2 regions of the Shewanella denitrificans OS217 genome follow, and region 1 is predicted to be linked to the other one. Evidence: riboswitches for the same ligand, from Rfam matches in the RefSeq annotation. Region 1 holds a riboswitch; the other holds the start of a gene.
The links. A riboswitch is a leader RNA that binds a small molecule or an ion and turns the genes downstream of it on or off. The one in region 1 is predicted to bind thiamine pyrophosphate.

Region 1 (12,328 bases):
ATCATTACCGGTGAAGCTTGGATTGTTGAATGTCACTATTTTAAGGTTAAATCTTTTCATTTGCCTGCCAGTATACCTGTGGTTTTAAAGGGCACAAGTTTGGCCTAACAGGACTAAAAAGGGAAAAAGTGATTAAAAATGCAAGAGTTTGCTTAAGGGCTAGCCAATTGTGAGATTTTAGCCTAATAAAACGCAAGATTATTTTTTGATTTATTTATATTGTTCAAAAATTGACTCTATAAGCACATAAAAACGGTATTAACTTGAAACTATCGCCGCAACACTCTATATATGGAAACAATTTTCTATCTGTTTGAGACTTTTGGCGCAAATAAAACTATGGGTAAATCGCTAGTTATTGTCGAATCGCCGGCCAAGGCCAAGACTATTAATAAATATCTTGGTAAAGAATTCATCGTAAAGTCCAGTGTGGGTCACATACGTGATCTGCCGACTTCATCCACCTCTGACGGCAGTGCCAGCACCAAAACTGCCGCCGAAGTCAGAAAAATGTCACCCGAAGAGAAAGCCAAATATAAGCTTATCCGCGATAAGCAGGCGCTGGTCTCTCGCATGGGCATCAACCCAGAAAAAGGCTGGGCTGCAAAATACCAAATCTTGCCTGGCAAGGAAAAGGTCGTCAAAGAGCTTAAAGCGTTAGCCGAGTCTGCTGACCAAATATATCTCGCAACCGATTTGGACCGTGAAGGGGAAGCCATCGCCTGGCATTTACAGGAGATCATAGGTGGTGATGCTTCACGGTATCAAAGAGTTGTGTTTAACGAGATCACTAAAAGTGCTATCCAAGATGCCTTTAGTCAGCCGTCAAGTTTAGATACCAATATGGTTAACGCTCAACAGGCGCGTCGATTCCTCGACCGCGTTGTGGGCTTTATGGTGTCACCACTCTTGTGGAAAAAAGTGGCTCGTGGCTTGTCTGCCGGGCGAGTACAATCGGTTGCCGTGCGCTTAGTGGTTGAAAGAGAAAGCGAAATCAAAGCATTTGTGCCTGAGGAATTCTGGGACATCAATGCCGAGCTGAATACTGCCGCGAGCCAAGTACTTAAAATGCAAGTGGCCAAGTACCAAGGCGAAAGCTTTAACCCCATTAACAAGGCGCAAGCTGAACAGGCGGTTGAACGATTAACCAATGCCAGCTATTCAGTGAGCGCACGGGAAGATAAAGCCACCTCCAGCAAACCGTCGGCGCCTTATATCACGTCTACCTTGCAACAAGCGGCCAGTACGCGTTTGGGCTTTGGGGTGAAAAAGACCATGATGATGGCCCAGCGCTTGTACGAAGCGGGCCACATTACCTATATGCGTACCGACTCGACCAACTTGAGTCAGGAAGCGGTGGAAAATGTCCGCGAGATGATAGCGGCTGATTTTGGCACTAAGTACCTTCCTGCCGATCCTATCCGCTATGGCAGCAAAGAAGGCGCACAAGAGGCTCACGAAGCCATACGGCCCTCAAACGTGCAAGTGCAGTCGGCAAGCTTAACTGACATGGAGCGTGATGCTCAGCGTCTGTATGAGCTGATTTGGCGCCAATTTGTGGCCTGTCAGATGACACCTGCCCAATATGATGCTACCCGTCTTACGGTTAAAGCCGGCGACTATGAGCTTAAAGCCAGCGGCCGTACCTTAAGGTTCGATGGTTGGACTCGTGCTCAGCCACCTATGGGTAAGAAGAACGAAGAAGACAACACCTTACCCCATGTGGACAAAGGCGAGTCACTGACACTTAACACCTTAGCGCCTAAACAGCACTTTACTAAGCCGCCAGCACGTTATGGTGAAGCCTCATTAGTCAAAGAGCTTGAAAAGCGCGGCATTGGTCGTCCATCGACCTATGCGACGATTATTTCAACCATTCAAGACAGGGGCTACGTTAAAGTCGAAAACCGCCGTTTCTTCGCCGAGAAAATGGGTGAAATCGTCAGTGACCGTCTGGTTGGCAGCTTTAAGGAACTGATGAGCTACGATTTCACCGCCAGCATGGAGCAAACCTTAGATGATGTTGCTCAAGGCAAGCTGGAATGGAAACAAGTTCTCGATGGCTTCTACGGTGATTTTACTAAGCAGTTAGAAAAAGCGGAGCTAGACCCAGAAGACGGTGGCATGCACCTCAATCAAATGGTGCTCACCGAGGCGATTAGCTGCCCAACCTGTGATCGTCCCATGGGCATTCGTACTGGCACAACTGGGGTGTTCTTAGGATGTTCAGGTTACGCCTTGCCGCCAAAAGAGCGCTGCAAAACCACGATGAACTTAACCCCAGGGGAAGAAGCGGTCAGCGATGCTGAAGATGCTGAAACCGATGCGCTGCGTGCTAAGCATCGCTGTGGTAAGTGCGGTACCGCCATGGACAGTTACTTGATTGACGAAAAGCGTAAGCTGCATGTCTGCGGTAATAACCCAAGTTGTGATGGTTATGAAGTCGAAGCGGGTCAGTTTAAAATTAAGGGTTATGAAGGCCCATTAATTGAATGCGATCGTTGTGGTAATGACATGGAGCTTAAAAATGGCCGTTTCGGTAAATATTTTGGTTGTACCAACAGCGAATGTAAAAATACCCGCAAGCTGCTAAGAAGCGGTGAAGCTGCGCCGCCAAAAGAAGATCCTATCTTCTTACCTGAGCTTAAGTGCACTAAATCCGATGCTCACTTTGTGCTACGTGATGGCGCTGCGGGGATATTTATGGCCGCCAGTACCTTCCCTAAGTCTCGGGAAACACGAGCGCCTTTAGTGGAGGAGTTGGTTAAGTATCGCGAGCTACTTTGGCCTAAATACCAGTATCTTGCCGATGCGCCGGTTGAAGATGATGACGGTAATAAAGCCGCAGTGAAGTTTAGCCGTAAGACCAAAGAGCAATACGTGGCCACTGAGGTTGACGGTAAGGCAACGGGTTGGACTGCTAAGTATCATGGCGGTAAATGGTTGGTTGAACAAACCAAGAAAAAAGCCAAGAGTTAGTTTTTGAGCTTATCAATAGAAAACGCTACTTAATGTAGCGTTTTTTTTTATTTATTTTTCAGTGTTACTGACTGAAAAATCACACTTTAGTTACTAAGACTTCCATCAACTACACTTTTGGCTAGTGGAAAACTGAGCCTTAAGTTGTTAGTTTGACTGTGATGCTCGAATTGAGGTGAAAGCTATGCAGTTTGCATGGGCTCAAATCGAGTTAAGTTAGCCAGTTTTACCCAAGACATTAAGACAGTGATCCGTATTCACTAGCAGAACCCCTTTGGCAACAGGCATAGTTTTTCATTTGTAGTAGTTCCTTATGAAAAATCGAACCCTGTAACTTAAGGATTTCCTAGGCTGAATAGATAGTTAGGATAGTGCTTTAATGAAGGGTAATAACCGGGCTAACAGAATAGCTAGTGCACTTATAGCTTAACTAAGATTGAGTGCACTCGAGGCTAAGTTCATTTACGCTAGCGCAACTATCTTAACTGGACGGAACCTAAGTGTACTCGTTTTAAAACAATCACATGGAGTGTAATTGATGTTTAAAATCGTAAATTGGATGCTGGTTTCGCGTTCGCAGCTACTCACTGATTTATTGGAGTGCCGCTGGCCGCAAGAATTTTTAATCAAACTCACTCATGCAAGCCCAGGGAATTTGGCTGACAAACTCGACAGCCACCTGGTGAGTGTGGTGGTATTTGATTTAGCGACGGTGGATCTGCAACAAAGTTATCAGTTGCAGCGCCTTATCGAGCGAGAATACAGCAGTATAAAAACTGTGTTTTTGAATTTTCCTCGACAAATCGACGCGAAATTTTTGATCCATCCAGCAACCAGTGTCGGGGTGTTTTATCTAGACTCTGGCATAAGCGAAATAAGCAGCGGTTTGAATGACATTTTAAAAGGCCGCAGTGTGATGCCTTTTGAACTGCATCAGTCCATGCTTCATGATGATACTGAGGATGAAACCGATAGCCTCACCATTAGGGAGCGTGAAGTGTTGCAAGCCCTGCTGTCAGGCAGTACTAATTTGGATATTGCCAACCAGTTATTTGTGAGTGAAAGTACAATCAAAACTCACTTGTATCGTGCATTTAGGAAAATTGGGGTTTCAAGCCGTGGTCAAGCCATCGCTTGGGCCCAGACTCATATGCATGAAGTGAGGTGTTGATTTAGCCTATTGGCGTTAATGGTTACTTGTTAATTGTTAATGGTTAATAGCAATGACACCCAAAAATGCCAGCAAACTTATTTGCTGGCATTTTTTATGGCTCTCAATAACCAATAATATAAAAGGATAGTTAATTAAGTTTCTTATCAGTAGCTTAACCATATTTTTGCCGCATCTGGGTCGCTAATGCGCAGCGCCACAGTATCCAGCATGGGGGCTTGAAGCGTCAGTTGACCTTGCATCAACACATCGCGTCTAAACCAATGCAAGGTGAGGCGCTCACCCAGTTGATGATCTTGAAGCTGACGTTCAAATTCAGCGGTGACTTTTAATGCGTCACAACTAATAAGTACATCGCCCGCGCTGAGTCCTGCATCATGGGCGGGGCTACCTTGGGTGACGCTGATAATGGTCAATCCTGAGGCTTCAGCTTTAAATTTGGCACCAAAGCCAATCTTATAGCCTCTAGGCTTGCCATCATTCAGGCTGTCACCGAGGTCATTGCCGCCTTCACTGGCGCGCAGCGTCATCTCAATTCCGACTTTGGCCAGTAACGCTTCAAGGGGTAAATCTTCAGTGTTGTCTAAATAGCTGAATAGCTCATCACAGTTGCGCCCAAGGAGCTGCTCAATAATCGCCTTATGTGAGTTTTCATCTGTGCCTACGCCGGTTAAGCCATGGTGTTGCCATAATTGCTGCATCAGATTATCCAGTGAGTACTTACCTTTAGATTCGATGCGCAGGGTTAAATCCAGCATAAGGGCAAATAGCGCGCCTTTGGTGTAGTAACTCACAATGGCATTGGCAGCATTTTCATCTTGTTTATAAAACTTGGTCCAAGCATTAAAGCTTGATGCTTTTAAGCTTTGTTTAAAGCGCCCCTGACCACGGTAAACTCGGGTCATGGTGGCACTCAGTAGCTCTAGATAACTGCTGGCATCTATGCAGCCTGCGCGATAGGTTATAAAGTCATCAAAATAGGAGGTAATACCCTCATAGGCCCACAGTTGATTGGTGTAGCTTTCTTGGCTTAAGTCGAAGGGAATAAACTCCTTAGGCAAGATGCGCTTGACGTTCCAACTGTGGAAATACTCGTGACTGCAAAGGGACAGATAGGTGCGATAATCTTTATTCACTTTAGCATCGAGACTTTGGGGAAGATCTTTGCGTGAGCACATTAATGCTGTCGATGCCTTGTGTTCGAGGCCGCCAAAACCATTATCAAGCACGCGTGTCATAAACACATAGCGCTCAAAGGGCGCTTGGCCACCAAAAAGGTTTATTTGGTATTCACAAATGGTTTTGAGATCTTGACACAATCTTGCCATATTAACCCGGCTTGCACCGCTTAATACCACATCGTGGTGCACGCCACAGGCATCAAATTGTCCTATGATGAGTTCACCCATCTCCACCGGATGATCAATTAAATCTTGATAATTCTCGGCGCTAAAATCGCCAAAGCCAAATTCATCACCGCTCATGCGTTTAAGGCTGGTGGCAAGTTGCCAGTGTTGCAGTAACGCGTCTTGAGGTTTGGCTATGGTGACTGTGCTCGGGTTATCCTCAGTCCCTGTAACACTTAGAAATACACTGCTGCCATTGAAAAAACCATGACTCATATCAAGGTGAGCCGAGCGTACCGATAAATCCCAAGCATAGACTTGATAGCTTAGGGTTAACTTAGGACTGGTATTGGCGGCGCGCCAGCGCTGTTTATCCAGTTGAGTCAACGCAATGACTTGGTTGTTTTCATCCAACGCGCTAATGTCTATTATATTTCTGGCAAAGTCTCTTATCATATAACTGCCAGGCAGCCAGGCAGGCAAGCTAAACTCTTGGGCCTTCTGGGCATTGTCTAAAGTGAGAGTGACGTGAAAAAGATGCGCCTTAGGATCGAGAGGGACAATATGATAATGCATGAAAGAATCCAAAGTAGGGGCTTAAAGATGAGCCGCCAGAAATAATGTGAAGCTACATGCTGCCAAAAATGCACCGCTTAGGCAATGCTAACAGAATGCTGGGGTTAGAATTATCCATAACTGCCACAGACTTTATGTATATAATCATAGCTATTGCTATTCTTAACCAGAGGAGCCAAGTGATGGCCGAAGAAACCTTATTTAGTAAAATTATTCGCCGTGAAATTCCTGCCGATATTTTATATCAAGATGAATTAGTCACGGCGTTTCGCGATATCCAGCCTAAAGCCCCGACCCATATTTTGATTATTCCAAATCACTTGATCCCAACGACCAATGATGTGAAGTCATCGGATGAATTGGCTTTGGGGCGTATGATTACCGTGGCGGCCAAGTTAGCCTCTGAAGCGGGCATTGCAAAAGACGGCTACCGACTCATTATGAATTGCAATCAGCATGGCGGCCAAGAGGTGTACCACATTCATATGCATTTAGTGGGCGGTAAGCCCTTGGGTCCTATGTTGTCTGTGTAGTTCAGTGAAACAATGACATTAAAAAGTATGACAAGGTGAACCAAGTGTTATGCCAAATACCATGAAGATAAACAGTGAATTTTTCCCATTAACTGAGCTTGCGACTCGATTCGTCGCCCAGCTTGCACAGTGTCGCCGCTTAGGCATCAAGGTTCATGAGGCAAGTGAGCACCATGTGTTACTCGAGCTGCCCTACAGCCAAGATATTATCGGTTACCCAGATACTGGGGTTATCCATGGCGGCGTCATCACCACTTTAATCGATACCGGCTGTGGCACCGCTGTGGTGTGCGCTATTTTGAAGAAATTTCAATCATTAGAGATTTCACCCACCTTAGACTTACGGGTGGATTACATGAAACCTGCCGAGCCGAACAAATCTGTGTTCGCTTTTGCCGAGTGTTATAAGTTGTCATCAAGCGTTGCCTTTACCCGCGCCATCGCTTATCAAGACAGCATAGATGAGCCCATAGCCCATGCCGTTGGCTCTTTTATGCGTATTAGCCCCGAAATGGTGGGTGAGACTTTTAGGCAAGCATTAATGGGCAATTTAACCGAGGTCAGATCACCTGAGGAAAAGGCTGATGAGTAGTGACTTGGATGTTCAAGACGTAGTAAAGCGCGCCATAGAATTGAATGATTACAGTTATTTATTGGCCAAAGTGCCTTATTCGCAATTTATTGGCATGGCGGTTGAGCGCTTTGGTGATGAAATGGTGTTTAAATTACCCGCTAAAGACGACAATATCGGCAACCCTATTTTACCCGCCATTCATGGGGGCGTGATTGCAGGTTTTATGGAAATGTCGGCCATAGTGCAGTTAATGGTGTTTATGCAGGCGAAGAAAGTGCCTAAAATTGTCGATTTCTCCATCGATTACTTAAGAGCGGGTCTGCACCAAGACACTTTTGCCGAGTGTAAAATTACCCGTCAAGGGCGGCGTGTTGCCAATGTGAGCATCAATTGTTGGCAGACTAACCGTAAACAACTTATCGCCACCGCCAGAGCCCACTTTCTAGTTGAATAGTTAAGTCGAATAGCTTAGTTGAATAGTTTAGTTGAATCGTGACATCGTTTGGATGAGTGCAATTTTTTTTGGCGGTTAAATAGATTAGCCGTTAAATAGGTTAGCGGTGAAATAGGGAGATAATGAGATGAACACAAGATTGACATCAAGTTTGCTGCTCACAGGCTGTTTGGTCTTAGGGGCATGGGTTACGGGGTGTGCAAATAACACCGCCGGCATAAGCGCTGCCTCAAGTGGAGATAGCCGAGTAGACTCCAGCGCAGTTTCTCGTCAGGTTAAAATCGATCAACTGATGAGTCGCCGCCAAGGGGATTTACTTCAAGGCAGCGCCGTATTAGTGAGTCAAAAAAGCACAGATATCAGGCTGCAGTACAAGTTTACTTGGTTTGATATCGACGGTATTAGCCGAGATGATGAGTCTAATAGTTGGCAAGCCTTGACCCTGCATGGCAAAGCGCATAAACAAGTGCAAGGACTCGCGCCTAACCCACAAGCGGTCAGTTTTGAGATTTATGTTAGAGAAAGTCACTCAAACTAAAGATAAAAGTGGCTTAATTGTGACAAGTAACTGTGTCGCACTTAAGTCTGATGGTTTATAATCCCTCGCGCCAAGGGGTGTTAGGGCTAGTTGCTCTGACTGAGATATCGTTTGATAAACCCTTAGAACCTGATCCGGCTAATACCGGCGTAGGAATGGGCTTATTATTCGCGCACTTCTTAATCGCTTATCCATGCCGGATCTCAAACTATACATTTGAGGTCCTATGTCAGCTCCAACTTGTTTATCCTTACCCGTAAAATCTACCCTAACGCTTGCCATCATGGCCGCATTGACTGTGCCTGCCGTTGCCACTACCGCAGACATTGAACGCCGTGCCCTCGATGGTGACAAGATGGAAGTCATAGTGGTCAATGCCGATTTCAGTGGCATTAATCTCGACAAGATGCCGTCTAGTGTCACAGTCATCGACGCCCAGCAGCTTGAAGATGAAGGGGCGCAGCATTTTGAAGATGTGCTAAATAGCATCGCCAATTTTAATTGGTCTGGCGGCAGCTCTCGTCCTAAATATTTTCAAATCCGCGGCGTCGGTGAGCAAGAAGACTATAAAGGCGCGCCTAATTCATCCGTCGGTTTTATTATGGATGACATAGATTTATCCGGCCTTGGCAGTATTGCTAGCATGTATGACATGCAGCAAGTCGAAGTGCTTCGTGGCCCTCAAGGCACACAATACGGTGCTAATGCACTGGCGGGCCTTATTTACCTTAAAAGTAATGATCCGAGTCAAGAGTCAGAGCAGGGCATGGAGGTGAGCGTCGGTGATGATAACCTCACCACTTTTGCAGGTTTTAGCTCAGGGCCAGTTTCAGACTCAGGTAAACTCTTGTACCGCATCTCCGTTGAGAAACACAATCAAGACGGCTTTAAAGATAATCTTTATCTTGGCCGCGCTGACACCAATGAGCGTGATGAATTCAATACTCGCGCCAAACTGCGCTGGTACGCCACCGATACGCTGCAATTAGATTTAACCTTATTGCATGCTAATTTTGATAATGGCTATGATGCATGGACATTGGATAACAATGGCCGTCAGACTTTAACTGACTTACCGGGCACAGATAATCAGCAAACCACAGGGGCAGGCTTTAAGGCCATCTACAGCGGCGCCGAACAGTTTGAACTTACCTCGCTAACGTCCTTCGCCAGTACTGACCATCAGCATGCCTATGACGGTGACTGGGCGAATGACAGCTATTGGTCCTCAAAGCAATGTGCTGTTTGGGATGAGGATTGGACAATGTCCCTTGGCAGTTTACCCTGTGTTTATAATGCCACTTGGGATAAAAAAGCGGAGCGCGACACGTTAACTCAAGAATTTCGATTGGCTTCCAAAGAGAGCGGAAAAATATTCTTTGATTCAACTAGCTGGCTAATTGGTGTGTATGGCAGGCAACTTAAGGAAGATAACTCACTTATCGATTATGCTCGCTATAGCAATGGTCAAGTAAATCCAAGTGTTAAAGAAAGAACTAAATATTTAGACTCTCAATACGATGCTTCAAACTTCGCTATTTTTGGCCAACTAGATAGTGAATTAGAACATGGCTATTTATTGTCTGCAGGATTAAGAATTGAGCGTCGAAATAGTGATTATAGCGATACAAATGGCGATGACTTTAACCCTTCAGAAACCATGTGGGGGGGACACCTTTCATTATCAAAATCAATAAATAGCCAGCATACTGCCTATACTCGACTAGCCAAAGGTTATAAGTCAGGTGGCTTTAATATGTCATTAACTGAGGATTTTGCAGATAAAAGGTCCTATGATGCAGAGACTTTAAATAACCTTGAAATAGGTTTGAAATCATCGTGGTTAGATGGGGACTTAGTCACAAATACTGCACTATTTTATATGACTAGAGATGATCAACAAGTCTCAACTTCACTGCAAAATCCAAATGATAAATCTGATTTTATTATGTTCACTGATAATGCTGGCAAGTCTAATAACTACGGTATGGAATTTGATTTTGATTGGTATGCCACAAATAAAGTGAAGTTCTATGGAAGCTTGGGTTGGTTGAATGCAAAATACGATGAATATCAATATGCTGTAAGCGAAACAGAAAAAGCCAATTTAAATGGACGTGATTTAGCCCATTCACCTAAGCTGACCTACAGTGCAGGCATGACCTATCTGGCCGATACGGGCTGGTTTGTTAACCTAAATGCCAGCGGTAAGAGTGAGTTTTATTATTCAGACAGCAATGAATCAACCTCAGAGCCTTATGTCATTATGAATGCCAGAGTGGGCTATGAGACCCAGACATGGTCGGCGTATCTGTGGGGGCGTAACTTGTTCGATGAAGAATATGGTGTTAGGGGCTTCTACTTTGGCAACGAGCCAGATAGTGATTGGGCCGATAAGCAGTATCTTCGCTTCGGCGACCCGCGCCAGCTGGGGTTGACTTTATCTGTTAAATTTATGTAATCACTGGAGTAGGCACCTTTGGGTGCCTACTCTATGTTTGGTTTATCAGCCAAACCCAAAGGAGCGACAATGAAGCTTACAGTTGAAATCAGCATGTACCCATTGAAAGAGAATTATATAGAGCCCATTCAATGGTTTATTGAAAGGCTAGATGCCTACCCAAGCATAGAGCGAGTCACTAATGCCATGGCCACTCAAGTCTGTGGTGAGTACAGTGACGTGATGGCCATGCTCGCCATCGAGATGCAGTCTGCTCACCAAACCTGGGGTAAAGCTGTGTTCGTGTGTAAGTTTATCTGTGATGAGTTAGATCTCAGTCATCAACAGTGACTTGAGTCGATAAGACAGTTGTACGAGGAGAGTCCCCGTGTTTGAAGCCATAAATGTCGCCATATCAGAAGTGTCCATGATGACCTACTGGGAGTTGTTCGCGGTTATTTTGGCCGTGGTTTATTTGCTACTCGCCATGAAGACCAATATCTGGTGTTGGCTTGCCGCTTTCGTCAGTACCGCTATTTATACCGTGCTGTTTTGGAAAGTGTCCTTGTTGATGGAGTCAGTGCTGAATATTTATTACATGGGCATGGCACTGTATGGATATTGGCTCTGGCAGCAAGATGGCCAACCCATACCCACACAGCAAGGGGTGCCATCGAAGAATATCCAGTCCTCAAGCCAACTTGGCCCTATGGTGTTAAGTTGGTCACTTAATGCACACTTAATCCTTATCAGTATTACAGCCTTGATTTCCCTCGGGGTGGGTTACTTGATGGCTAATTACACCCAGGCCTCGTTTCCTTATTTGGATGCGGCAACGACTTGTTTTGCCGTGATGACCACCTACTTGGTTGCCAAAAAAGTGTTAGAGAACTGGCTGTATTGGATAGTGATTGATTTAGTGTCTATGTATTTGTATTTCCAAAAGGGCTTAATGTTAACCACGGGCCTATTTATGGCTTATGTGTTAATGGCCGGCATGGGATATGTTATGTGGCGTAAGCGTCTGGAAAGTCAGACGCAACATACTGGCGAATTGGCAGTCCGTTAATTATGACCCATCAATGGCAAACGCCGAGTGCGTTATTAGGCCAAGCCTTGTTGTCGTCCTTGCCTGAGTGGTTACAGCAGGCGTTGGCGGACATCGATGCCAAAGCCATGTTGCTGTCTGAAGGATTAAGTAATGCCAACTATCGCCTTTGCTGCCCACAAGGTGATTGGGTGCTTAGGGATAATCGCCCCCAAAGTCTTTGGTGCAATCGAGAGCAGGAGTTGGCTAATTGGCGTCTTGCTGAGGCGGCAGGATTAGCGCCGGCACTCATCTGGCACAGTGATGACAAGCGTGTTTATTTAAGCTGTTTTGTGGCGCAAATTCGGCCTTGGTCGAGTGTGATGAGTCATGAGAATAACAGCCTGTGTATTGAGCCTCCATTAACTGAAAGCGGGCCTTTAGATAATGTCACAGCACTTGAAGTTTTCGATGAGGCAACACCTGTCTCACTATTATTGAATTTGTTGCGGCCATTGAGTCAGCTTACTGTCCCCGATGTTGCCTTAACCCCAAGAGCCCAATGGCAAGAATATTTAGCGCGATTGACCGAGCTTGCCCGCGCGATGCCGAGCTCTCCCTCTAGCGTAAATAGTCAGTCAAATTTGACATCACCGAAGAAAACACACCTCTCTAGCCAATGGCACAGCG
Region 2 (12,328 bases), 660 kb from region 1:
TGGCAAGCAGTTAGATCTAGCCAAATACGCTACTGGTGACATTCAGCAAAAAGCCGCTAAATACGTCGGGCTATTAACGCCGGTGGCCAAAGCCTTCTTAACCGATCGCGGTCTTGATGCGACTATTATGTCCCAGCAAGTGTTCGGTGGTCATGGTTATATTCGTGAAACAGGCATAGAGCAGTTAGTCCGCGATACCCGAATTGCACAAATATACGAAGGCACCAATGGTATTCAAGCACTTGATTTTATAGGCCGCAAAGTGACAGGTGATGATTTACATGCCTTAAGCTTATTGGTTGATGATATCAAAGTCGAGTTGGCTAGTTTTGACAAGATAAAGCCTGAAGATAAACAGGCGGTATTATCAAGACTTGATGCCTTGATGCAGACGGCACAATTTGTCAATGATAATAAGGCGCAGCATCCGGCATTGCTCAATGCTTCAGCAGTCGACTTCCTCGATGCCTTTGGTTACACCTTATACGGATACTTCTGGCTTGCTATGGCGCAGCAATCTCATAAGGTAGAAGATAAAAACTTCACCGCCACTAAGCAATACCTTGCTGATTTTTACATCAATAAACTATTGCATAAAGCCGATTACCATTTGGCCCAAGTGAATGCCGGTGACAGCAGCATCATGGGAATGCCAGCAGAGTTGTTCTAATTTTTGATTTATCCTTTACTAAATAAAGCACTGCTATTATGGCAGTGCTTTTTTGTTGGTGTTTAAACAGTTAGCCTAGGATAGCTTGATAGTCTTTAGCAGCCATTACAGGGATAAACTCTGTAATCACATAGCTGACGGCGCCACTTTTAATGAAAGGATCAGAGTTTAATACTCGCCTAAGCTCCTCTTCATTGTCATGTTGTGAAATCAAAATCCCTCCCGTCCTAGGCACTTTCCTACCTCCAAACATCAGCTTGTTTACTTGGTATTCTTTTTCTAAATAAGACTTATGTTGCTGGGTTAATTCTGGGGTGATTTTTTCAAGATCGGTAAAGCTCATGTCGACTAAATACATTTATCGCTCGCTTTTTTAATGAATTAATATACAGTTGCTACTTATTTCGCAGCGAATAATATCGCTACTTTTTCAGAAGCGCAACAATTATGAAAACACCATTACCCAAAACACAGGTGAGAGGCTCCAACTCAGGGGTCGCCATCATGGCAGTATTTGACCTTCTAGGTCGGAAATGGAACATGAGAATACTCTGGGAGCTTAACAGGGGAAGCTTGAGCTTTAGAGGATTACAAGCATGCTGTGACGACATGTCACCGTCAGTATTAAACACCAGAATTAAACAGCTAACGACAGCTGAGTTACTGTGCTCAACCCCTCAAGGATACCAATTAACTGACCTAGGCTTGTCATTAATGGTAACACTCGATCCCTTAAGGGAGTGGTCGGCGCAATGGGAAGCGAGCACAAGGCTAAATCCCACCAAGTAGTTGTTGATGGTTAATTGACAGATAAAAAAAGGGTAAAGCCTTAGCTTTACCCTTATTGTTGACCAATTTTTTAACTGTTAAGCCGCTTTGACTTGTTTGGCCGCTTTTACCACCTGAGCCTGAAGCTCTTCTGGGGCAAAGTCATCCACATTAACCGACTTCATACGGCCAATTTCTGCGCGCTCAAGTAAGGCGATTTCGCTGTCACTTAACACACCAAGGGCACGACCTTCAGCAGCCACTTTATCTAACCACATGAAAGGTAGACGTTTGCCAGACGCTTTGCACACTTTGTCGTACAGTGGCTCTGCGGCTAGGATGTCTTTGAAGGTTTGCTCTTGAATGCCCACAGGATTGTACTGTGATGCAGTCCAGTATTGGCCTTGACCCAGACGTTCACGACTTGCACAAGGGGTTTGCATGATTTGTGCAACCTTATGATCTAACACATCTGATGGACGCTTAAGCGGACGACCGAATGGGAAGATGACCACACGTAACACAGGACCAAGCCCCATAGGGAAGTTATCCAGTAACTCATCTAATGCTGTTTGCAGCTTGTGCAGCGAATCTTCAACAGCCCACTGAACTAAAGGTAAATCTTCAACCAAACGACCCTCATCTTGATAACGCTTAAGCGTTGCAGAGGCTAAGTATAACTGGCTTAATAAATCACCTAAACGGGCTGAGATACGTTCTTTACGCTTAAGGTTACCGCCTAAGGTGGCCATCGCCAAGTCAGACAATAGCGCTAAGTTGGCACTGAAACGGTTCATCTGCTGATAATAACGCTTGGTTTTATCAGAATAAGGTGAGTTAGTGAAACGGCTCGATGTCAGACCCATCCAGAAGCTGCGGATAAAGTTTGAGATAGCAAAACCGATATGACCAAAAATAGCCGCATCGAAGTTTGCAAGGCCTTGACCCGATTCGGTATCAAATGCTGATTCCATTTCTGTCAATACATAAGGATGGCAGCGAATCGCACCTTGACCATAGATGATCATAGCGCGAGTCAAAATGTTAGCGCCTTCAACGGTAATCGCGATAGGGGCAGCTTGATAGCCACGGCCTAAATAGTTGTTCGGGCCAAGACACACGCCTTTACCACCGTGAATGTCCATGGCATCGATGACGCATTTCTGCATTCTATCGGTTAAATGGAATTTCACGATTGCAGAGATAACCGATGGCTTTTCGCCTAAATCAATCCCTGTAGTCGTTAGCGATGTTACCGCGTCCATCAGGTAAGCGTTACCGCCGATGCGCGCCATTGGCTCTTCGATACCTTCAAGCTTACCGATAGGCAGTTTGAACTGGCGACGTATGCGAGCATAAGCACCTGTTGCTAGCGCAGCGGTCTTAATACCACCAGCTGAGTTTGACGGCAGGGTAATACCTCGGCCAACCGATAAACACTCAACCAGCATGCGCCAGCCTTGGCCAGCCATTTTAGGGCCACCAATAATGAAGCTTAACGGAACGAAGACTTCATTACCCTGAGTTGGACCATTTTGGAACATACAGTTAAGCGGGAAGTGACGACGACCTGTAATGACGCCTTCAACATCCGTAGGGATAAGCGCACAGGTGATGCCTAGCTCTTCTGTTTCACCGAGTAAATGATCAGGATCGCGCAGTTTAAAGGCTAAACCTAACACTGTGGCAACAGGGGCTAAGGTGATGTAGCGCTTGTTCCAGGTAAGTTTCATACCTAACACTTCTTCGCCTTCCCACTCGCCTTTACACACAATACCAAAATCTGGGATAGCGCCTGCATCACTGCCAGCTTCAGGGCTAGTTAATGCAAAACAAGGGACTTCTAAGCCTTTAGCAAGACGAGGTAAGTAATGATCTTGCTGCTCAGTGGTACCGTAATGTTGCAGAAGCTCGCCTGGGCCTAATGAGTTAGGTACACCTACGGTCGATGCTAATTCACTGCTCACGCCGGCCAATTTTTGCAAAACGCGAGACTGGGCATAGGCTGAATACTCTAAACCACCGTATTTTTTCTTAATGATCATGGCGAAAAAGCCATTGTCTTTGAGGTACTGCCACACATCTTGTGGAAGATCGGCTAATTGGTGAGAGACCTGATGCTGATTCAACATGGCACACACAGTTTCTACCGGGCCATCTAAGAAGGCTTGTTCATCAGCGGTTAAACGGGCTTGCGGGTAGTTATGCAGCTTGCTCCAATTTGGATTACCGGCAAATAAGTCAGCTTCCCACCAAGTCGTACCGGCTTCGATGGCTTCTTTTTCGGTCGAAGACATCTCAGGCATAATGCCGCGGTAAACTTTCATTAAGGGACGGCTGATAAACTGCTGTCTAAATGATTTGATATTAAAAGGTAATGCCACGACTAAGAAAACGATCCAAGCTGTGGTATTTACTATCTCAGTTGCGCTGCCAACTGCCATTACTACTAGCGCACCTAAGGTGGCTGTGAGTAACGATACCCGAAGGTAAGCCATGGCACCTAACACCAAGATCATGGCGATGATCCAAAGTAGGGTAGTCACTGTTTTTCTCCTTAAAGCCACCCAACATATGGAGTGACTTTTATTATGATGATCCTATTCACAAGTATAGACCGTGGTCAGACCTGTGTCTCATAAAAGTTAAACCTAACTGGCATCGAATACAAGTAATTTTCAAACAATTGTTTAAAATTTTGTGAAAGGCAAATGTTCCACTATTTAAAGGCGCTAGGTACAATAGGCTAAGTGATTAGTTTAAGCTCGAATTCACGAGCATTAAGGCAAGATACATGTGTGAATTACTGGCGATGAGTGCCAATGTACCTACGGATATCGTATTTAGTTTTACAGGCTTAGCAGAGCGTGGTGGGGTGACAGGTCCTCATGTTGATGGTTGGGGGATCACTTTTTACGAAGGTAAAGGCAGTCGTACCTTTAAAGACGCAAGCCCAAGCAGCCAGTCACATATCGCACAGTTGATAAAATCATATCCCATTAAAAGTGAAGTAGTGGTGAGTCACATCAGGCAAGCCAATCGAGGTTGCGTCTCCCTTGAAAATACCCACCCTTTTACCCGTGAGCTATGGGGCCGCTACTGGACTTATGCTCATAATGGTCAATTATCTGATTATGAAGATAAATTTATTGTCTCTCGATTTCAAAGCGTGGGGGACACCGATAGCGAATTAGCCTTTTGTTGGATAATGGAACAAGTATTGTCTGAGTTTGGCGATAAAGCGCCGGCAGATATGAAACCCGTTTTTGTCTTTATAGCAAGTCTTGCGGATGAGATACGCGCCTTGGGGGTATTTAATATGATCTTAAGTGATGGCAATTACTTGATGTGCTATTGCACCAATAACTTAAGTTACATTACCCGCCGCGCGCCTTTTGGCGAGGCTAAGCTTATTGATACCGATGTGGTGATCGATTTCAAAAAAGAAACCACCCCTAATGATGTGGTGACTGTGATAGCAACTCGACCTTTGACAGACAATGAACAATGGCAGGTGTTAACTTCGGGTGAATGGAAGCTATTTGCCTTAGGGGAATTAGTTAACGGCTAAAGCGCCTTGTGTAAGGCGCATTGTTAATATTTCTTGAGTGTGGATCCTACGTGTTTGCTACTGAGAGTTAGGCACTGAACGACAAACTATCGCAACGGCCTAACTCTCGAAGTTGATTGCGAAAGGGACTTATTCTTCAGACTGATTTTCCGTTGGGTTGTTCATCAAGATCTCACCCTTCAATTGCTCAATTAAGACTTGCTTTGGCAATTCAAATTGATAAGTATCCAGTTGAATATCCAATTGCTTGCTGCCTTTAGAAAAATGACTCAGGCGTACCGGTAAGTAGGCAAGTTTTGGTGCCATCCAGAAAAAGGTTTGTCTTTTTGTACTGTCCCGCACCACTTCAATCTTAATGGTGTCATAGGTGCCGCTGTCTATGGTTAGCCGTTCTTCGCCTACAATTTTGAACTTATATTCATCCACTTCCTTTTCTTTAACCATTTTATAGGCATCGATAGCTGCGGCAGAATGTAAATCCAAGCGAAACTGTAGCTGTACCATTAAGGGATCGAAAATAGCGCCTTCATAGGCAAGATCGGTTTTTTCATTTTTATATATGGTAAAAATGTTGTGCTGTGATTTAAAAAAGGAGGTGTGCTCAGAATAATCGCTGCCTGTACCAGAGCGCTCATGAGTGTAACGATAAGGCTGTAAACGATTGCCATCGACCATGAATTCACTTTTTATGCGCCGCTGATCAGAAATCATTAATAAGCTGACATTACTATCAAATTCATAACGATATAAACCAGTATCATGGCGAGGCAATTCATAATTGGCCAGCCCTAACTCTATGCTGCCATAAAATACTCGGTATTGGGCCTTGTGCGGCGTGAGCGGCGTGAGTGTTGGGACGTCATCCACGACCGATGAAGAAGGAGATAATAGCTCGACTGCCAGAGTGCTTTGAGCTTGACCCTGGGCGTCGCTAGGGGTTAGTGGTGAGACTGGCGCCGCGACGGGTGCTGCAATAGTGCAATGACTTAGGGCAATAAGCGCCATCGATAAACTTGTGGCGGCAGTATGTACGAATTTTCCCAATGTTGTTCCTTATATATCAAACCAAACTAATAGTTAAAAGGGCAGAGACATCACTAAGGTTGCCATATCCGGTTGCCATTCAAACTCAGACAAGGCAATTTTGCCAGAGTTCACCGCTACACCTTCAATGCGCAAACACTCTGTTTGATGTTGGAACATTTGGCTAAATTTGTCGAATGAAATCTTTCCTTGGCTATTGATTACCCTGTGCCAAGGTAAACTTAACGTTTCAGGTGCCTCCTTTAAGGCGCGAGAGACGTAACGCGCGCGCCCTGGTAATCCTGCTAAGTCGGCAATTTTTCCATAGCAGGCGACTTTTCCTTCAGGGATCAACGCCACCACAAACCAGATCTTTTGCTTTGCTGTGAGGCTATGGGGTTGCGAACTTGGGTATAGAGACTGAGTCATGAAAACCTGAATATAGAAGCTATGCTCAAAAGATGCTTATTTGAAAACCCTAAAGTAAGCAGTTTGCGGACAGTTGTAAAGTGAAGGCTGGGAATAGGCCAGCCTGAGACAAAGGTTTATATGAGTGGTTTTATATAAGTTAAATTGCCGTTAGGTAAATACACAGGAAATGGGCCAAGGCGCCGCCGAGGACGAATAAGTGCCAGATTGCATGATTATAAGGGATGCGTTTCGTCACATAAAAAATAACCCCTAGGCTATAGAGTATGCCGCCGCCCAATAACAGCTTAAATCCCAATGGTGACATCGCACTGACTAAATCATCCATGACGGTGACACACATCCAACCCATGACTAGATATAAGATGACGCTAAAGGCCTTAAAGCGGCCAATGAACAGGGTTTTGAAAATAATGCCGCCTAATGCTATTAACCAAATAACGAGCAATACACTACCGGCTTTACTGGTATTTAATGTCAATAACATTAACGGAGTGTAAGTACCCGCAATCAAAGTATAAATAGCGCAATGATCCGCAATTTTTAACCGCTTGCGCCACAGTTCACTGCGGCTAGCATGGTACAGGGTCGATGCTAGAAACAAGAGCACTATGCTAGTGCCATACACGCCTAAACCAAACAAGTTAATATTGCCCACTTGCTGCTGATAGCCTTTAAGCAGCATAAAGTAGAGTGCAATTAGTCCCAAAAATACGCCAAGAGCATGGGTGTAGACATTCGCCGCCTCTTCCTTACGGCAATAATCAAACATTTTACTTGGTTGCGTAAATTCGATTTCAGTATGGCATTTGGGACTGGAGTTAGTTTCGGATAACTCTATAGACATGATAATGACTTGTTAGACTTGAGTGATTGGAGTCTACCAGCTCTATATCGAGAAGACTATCAATTTAGCGTACGCGTGTAAGCTGAATTGATTGGCGCTACTAACCGACATTATTCAATATCTTATACTGTTTTTATTTAATGATTTAGGTTTAACATTGTTAGAAATTGAACTTTTTCCGTTTTGACATTTCAAAGTTAATCAATAATATAAGTTTAATCTTCAAGGTGAGTTTTCCTTGTAGAACATAGCTATAAATTGCTTCAAGGTACATCTTGAAAGGTCATTAGAACATAATAAGTGTCATTCGATAGGGAAGTGGGTATAAATGAAATGTAATTTTTCGATGTCAAGGAACAAGGCATCTCTTAGGGGAAGGTATTAACCGATGTTACAGCCCCTAGATCCACATGACAGGTATATCAATGTAAGAGAACAGCCTTTTAATGTAAGAGTTGTTTTGATGCTCTCTAACCATGGTATTACTGTGCTGATAGCCGTGTTAATACATCTTAGTGTGTTTTTTATATTGCTGATGAGTTGGCAGCAAGATCCTAAAAATATCCTTTCACAACTTGCTGTAGTCAACAACGCACAACCTGCAATGAAGCTAAATGCCTACTTTATCAGTGAACGTAAACTCAATGCCCAAATGTCTAAAGAAAAAAAACAAGCCACCCCAGAGCAAGAGCCAATGGCTGTAATTATAAAGACGACACAACAGACGCTAACTGAGACCCTTGATGACGGTAACTTAAAGAATCAGCCAAAAAAAACATCAGAGCCAAAAAAACAATCAACACCCAAGCTTATTCAACAACCCAAACAGCAATACCAAAAAGCGAATAAAATAATATCATCACAGCTTGGCAGTAGTGAAAATATTAAAACAAGTGCTAAAAATAACAGTCCAAAAGTGTCAGCTAGTCAGTTACTAGAGGCAACACAGCGCTATTTACATGGGCAAGCAGATAAAAATTTTGAAGCTATGAGTCAGTCTCGCGTAAGGGAAGCCTCACATTATGGTGCCAGTCTAAGTGAAATGACCCCAGAAATGCCGCGCTATCAAGTTAAAATTATCGAAGATAAAACTCAGCCAACGACCTCAAATCACAGATTAGATCCAAATCGAAGAGTCAAAATTGGTGACACTTGCTATAAAGTGGTTAACCTCAGCACCCAAATAAATCCTCATGGTGAAGGGCTTGGCTTTGCAGAGCCTTGCGATCCTGTATCTGCTACAAAACGATCATTAGATGCTGCGATCAGCAATCGACTCTCTAAAATGAAGCTTAAATAAAACTCGAATAAGATCAGAGAGACACCTTCTTAGATAGTCACAAAGTAAAAAGTGGCAAAGGATTTTGATATTTTCAAACCAGCATCGAGTGATCCGTCTCATAATATCGTGGCCTTGTTAGACATCTTTAGCTGCTAAATTACGCTAAGTGAATAGGAATTCATATGAGGAATTTAGATTTTAATATTTTTCTGAGTTAGCATTTTGTTGTTTATTTAAATATTTACAGTTACTTATCGCATCAAATACTTTCACTTTAAACTCCAGCCTAAACTTTTATCATCATTTCTTGATATGACTTTGATTAGAATGTGCTGTTAATAAATGCTTGAATTAACATGAATATACTGCCTATACTAAAAACCTCTTGTCGGAGTGCCATTTATGGCTGAGACCGTTTATTCGGGATCCGTTGAACCTGATCAGGCTAACACCTGCGAAGGAAACAAGCATGATAATCTTGTTGTATATCAAGCTATTACTTATTATTTTAAGTGGCTTTGATTAAGCTTTTTAACTGTGCACTTAGTGTGTGATTGCCATAGAACTAAAATTTTATGTCAAGACCTGCAACCTTGATGGTGTTGCTTAATGTTTTGGCAAAATTTGGCGATTCACCCAAGTTAAAATAGCGGCATGATTATTTTAATAACTAATATCTTAAGTAACTGATATCTAAGTTATTCGCTCGTCCTCAACAATTTCTCCAGACAAGCAACACTTTTCATTTTTTAGTGAGGTTGCTTATGTCATCGCGTCGTGAAACCCGTGCTAGTGCACAAACATTTATTGAAAATCTAAAACCTTTACAACACCCCAATTCTGAGAAGGTATTCCTTAGCGGAAGCCGCCCAGATCTTAGGGTGGGCATGCGTCAAATTCATCAGACCGACACTCTGCACGCAAAAACCAATGGTGAGACGCTGCGGGAGCAAAATCCGCCTATCATGGTTTATGATTGCGCTGGTGCATATTCTGATCCCAATGCCGATATTAATGTCCATGCAGGTCTTGAAAAATTTAGGCAGTCTTGGATTGAAGAGCGTCAAGATACTGAGCTGCTTAAGGGGGTGAGCTCACAATTTACCCAGCAGCGTTTAGCAGATGATGGTCTAGATCATTTGCGTTTTGATGCACTTGTCAAACCAAGACGAGCTAAAGCCGGACGATGCGTGACCCAAATGCATTATGCAAGACGGGGGATCATTACCCCTGAGATGGAATATATTGCCATACGTGAAAACATGGCCCGTGAACATGTCCCAGAAGGGGTGTTAACCCAAAAATCTGCTGGTGAATCCTTTGGTGCTTGCATAGGAGAGCCCATCACGGCTGAATTTGTGCGCTCCGAAGTGGCTCGGGGCCGCGCTATTATCCCGCTAAACATCAATCACCCAGAAGCTGAACCTATGATCATAGGTCGCAATTTCTTAGTTAAGGTGAATGCCAATATCGGTAATTCTGCAGTGACTTCCTCCATCGAAGAAGAAGTGGAGAAGCTAGTTTGGTCTACCCGCTGGGGCGCAGATACTGTGATGGACTTGTCCACCGGGCGCTATATTCATGAAACCCGTGAATGGATCATTCGTAATTCTCCTGTACCCATAGGTACTGTGCCCATCTACCAAGCGTTAGAAAAAGTAAATGGGGTCGCCGAAGATCTTAACTGGGAAGTGTTTCGCGATACCCTAATTGAACAGGCCGAGCAAGGAGTGGATTACTTCACTATCCATGCTGGTGTGTTACTCAGGTACGTCCCCATGACAGCAAAACGCTTAACGGGCATAGTGTCTCGGGGCGGTTCTATCATGGCAAAATGGTGTCTGAGCCATCATAAAGAAAGCTTTTTATATGAGCACTTTAGAGAAATCTGTGAACTGTGCGCCGCCTATGATGTGTCGCTGTCCCTTGGTGATGGTATGCGCCCAGGCTGCATAGCTGACGCTAACGATGAAGCCCAATTTGCAGAACTTGAAACCTTAGGTGAGTTAGTGAAAATTGCCTGGGAATACGATGTGCAAACCATTATCGAAGGCCCAGGTCATGTGCCTATGCACTTGATTAAAGTGAACATGGAAAAGCAGCTTGAGCACTGTGATGAAGCGCCGTTTTATACCTTGGGCCCGCAAACCACAGATATTGCACCTGGGTATGATCATTTCACCTCAGGCATAGGTGCCGCTCAAATGGCTTGGTATGGCTGCGCCATGCTGTGCTATGTCACCCCAAAGGAGCATTTGGGGCTGCCCAATAAAGAAGATGTTAAACAAGGGCTTATCGCATACAAAATTGCTGCTCACGCCGCTGACATTGCCAAAGGCCACCCGGGGGCGCAAGTGCGTGACAATGCTTTGTCGAAAGCTAGGTTTGAGTTCCGCTGGGAGGATCAATACAACCTAGGGTTAGATCCAGATACTGCTCGTGCGTACCACGATGAATCTTTACCCCAAGAATCCGCTAAGGTGGCGCACTTTTGCTCTATGTGTGGGCCTAAGTTTTGCTCGATGAAAATCACCCAAGAAGTCAGAGAATACGCCGCCGATCAAGAAGCGAAAGCGCTGTTAGCACAAGCACCGTTAGCACAAGCTAATATTCAGGATGTTGAACTTATTAGTCCTGATGAGTATAAGGCGCGCCAAGCCACAGAAGCAGATCTTGCTAAGGCAATGGCACAAAAGTCGGCTGAGTTTAAATCCCAAGGCTCAGCCCTGTATCACAGCATTGACAGCAGCGGAATTAACGACAACAAAAATGATCAACAAGATGCAAGTGTTGTCCGAGTCCCAAGCCTCGAAATTGAGGGCTAAAAATGAATACACCTCCAACAATTGTCTGGACCATAGCGGGCTCCGATAGCGGCGGTGGGGCGGGAATACAGGCTGATTTGGCAACGGCGCAGGACTTGGGGTGTCACTGCGCTACCGTTATCACCACAGTGACGGCACAAAACTCTGTCTGCGTGAGTTTGGTTGAAGGCGTATCAGCTGCCATGTTGTTAGCTCAACTTAATAGTCTCGCCCGTGATTTACCGCCGGCAGCGATTAAAATTGGTTTATTGGCATCACAGCAGCAAGTCGATGTGGTCGCTAACTGGTTGAAGCGTTTGACTCAGCAACGCCGGTCTAAGGGTCAACTTGCGGTGATTTTAGATCCCGTGATGGTCGCCAGCAGTGGCGATAGGCTTAACCTAAATCCAAGTATAAGTCCTTCTATAAGCTCTGGTATGAGCTCTAGTATGAGTTCAGGTACTGGCTCTGGTTTTAACTCAGGTTCAGGCTTAGATTTTAGCGCCTTTATTGGGGTCGTTAGTTTAATCACTCCCAATCAACAGGAACTGCAGTATCTAGTGTCAGGCCTGCAACTCAGCAAGACTGATAATAGCCATAATCGTCACAGTCAAGGGATCGGCACTTCAATCGAGAGTCAGGCAGATTTTATTGCTAAAACAGAAATGCTGGCTAACGCCTTTGGCTGTCATGTCTTAGCTAAAGGCGGGGATGGCAAGCACTGGCAAGGCGATGCAGCCATAGATTGTTATGTGTGTCATCACGTTGAAGGCGCGAGCCTTCATCATGATAACGCCACTTATTTACTATCAAGCTGCAGAGTGAATACGGGCAACAATCACGGCACGGGTTGCACACTATCAATGGCCATCGCAAGTTTTATGGCACAGGACTTTGTACTCCATGATGCCATAGTGCTCGCTAAAGCCTATGT

Region 2: another riboswitch for thiamine pyrophosphate. It lies ahead of thiC (phosphomethylpyrimidine synthase ThiC); the one in region 1 lies ahead of SDEN_RS12035 (TonB-dependent receptor).

Annotation. Positions count from the first base shown of each region.
Region 1 covers NC_007954.1:2,743,501-2,755,828, reverse strand. The annotation lists gene topA (type I DNA topoisomerase) at 340-2,979, shown strand; gene SDEN_RS12065 (response regulator transcription factor) at 3,518-4,150, shown strand; gene SDEN_RS12060 (M61 family metallopeptidase) at 4,297-6,072, opposite strand; gene hinT (purine nucleoside phosphoramidase) at 6,255-6,605, shown strand; gene SDEN_RS12050 (PaaI family thioesterase) at 6,667-7,197, shown strand; gene SDEN_RS12045 (PaaI family thioesterase) at 7,190-7,633, shown strand; gene SDEN_RS12040 (YcfL family protein) at 7,761-8,171, shown strand; TPP riboswitch at 8,235-8,344, shown strand; gene SDEN_RS12035 (TonB-dependent receptor) at 8,398-10,632, shown strand; gene SDEN_RS12030 (hypothetical protein) at 10,702-10,962, shown strand; gene pnuC (nicotinamide riboside transporter PnuC) at 11,039-11,680, shown strand; gene SDEN_RS12020 (phosphotransferase) at 11,683-12,328, shown strand, end outside.
Region 2 covers NC_007954.1:2,082,879-2,095,206, forward strand. The annotation lists gene SDEN_RS09180 (acyl-CoA dehydrogenase family protein) at 1-670, shown strand, start outside; gene SDEN_RS09185 (YciI family protein) at 741-1,028, opposite strand; gene SDEN_RS20225 (winged helix-turn-helix transcriptional regulator) at 1,118-1,459, shown strand; gene fadE (acyl-CoA dehydrogenase FadE) at 1,537-3,984, opposite strand; gene SDEN_RS09195 (class II glutamine amidotransferase) at 4,233-5,009, shown strand; gene SDEN_RS09200 (DUF3108 domain-containing protein) at 5,139-6,014, opposite strand; gene SDEN_RS09205 (MGMT family protein) at 6,087-6,461, opposite strand; gene SDEN_RS09210 (PAQR family membrane homeostasis protein TrhA) at 6,601-7,308, opposite strand; gene SDEN_RS09215 (hypothetical protein) at 7,697-8,608, shown strand; TPP riboswitch at 8,970-9,070, shown strand; gene thiC (phosphomethylpyrimidine synthase ThiC) at 9,355-11,415, shown strand; gene thiE (thiamine phosphate synthase) at 11,418-12,328, shown strand, end outside.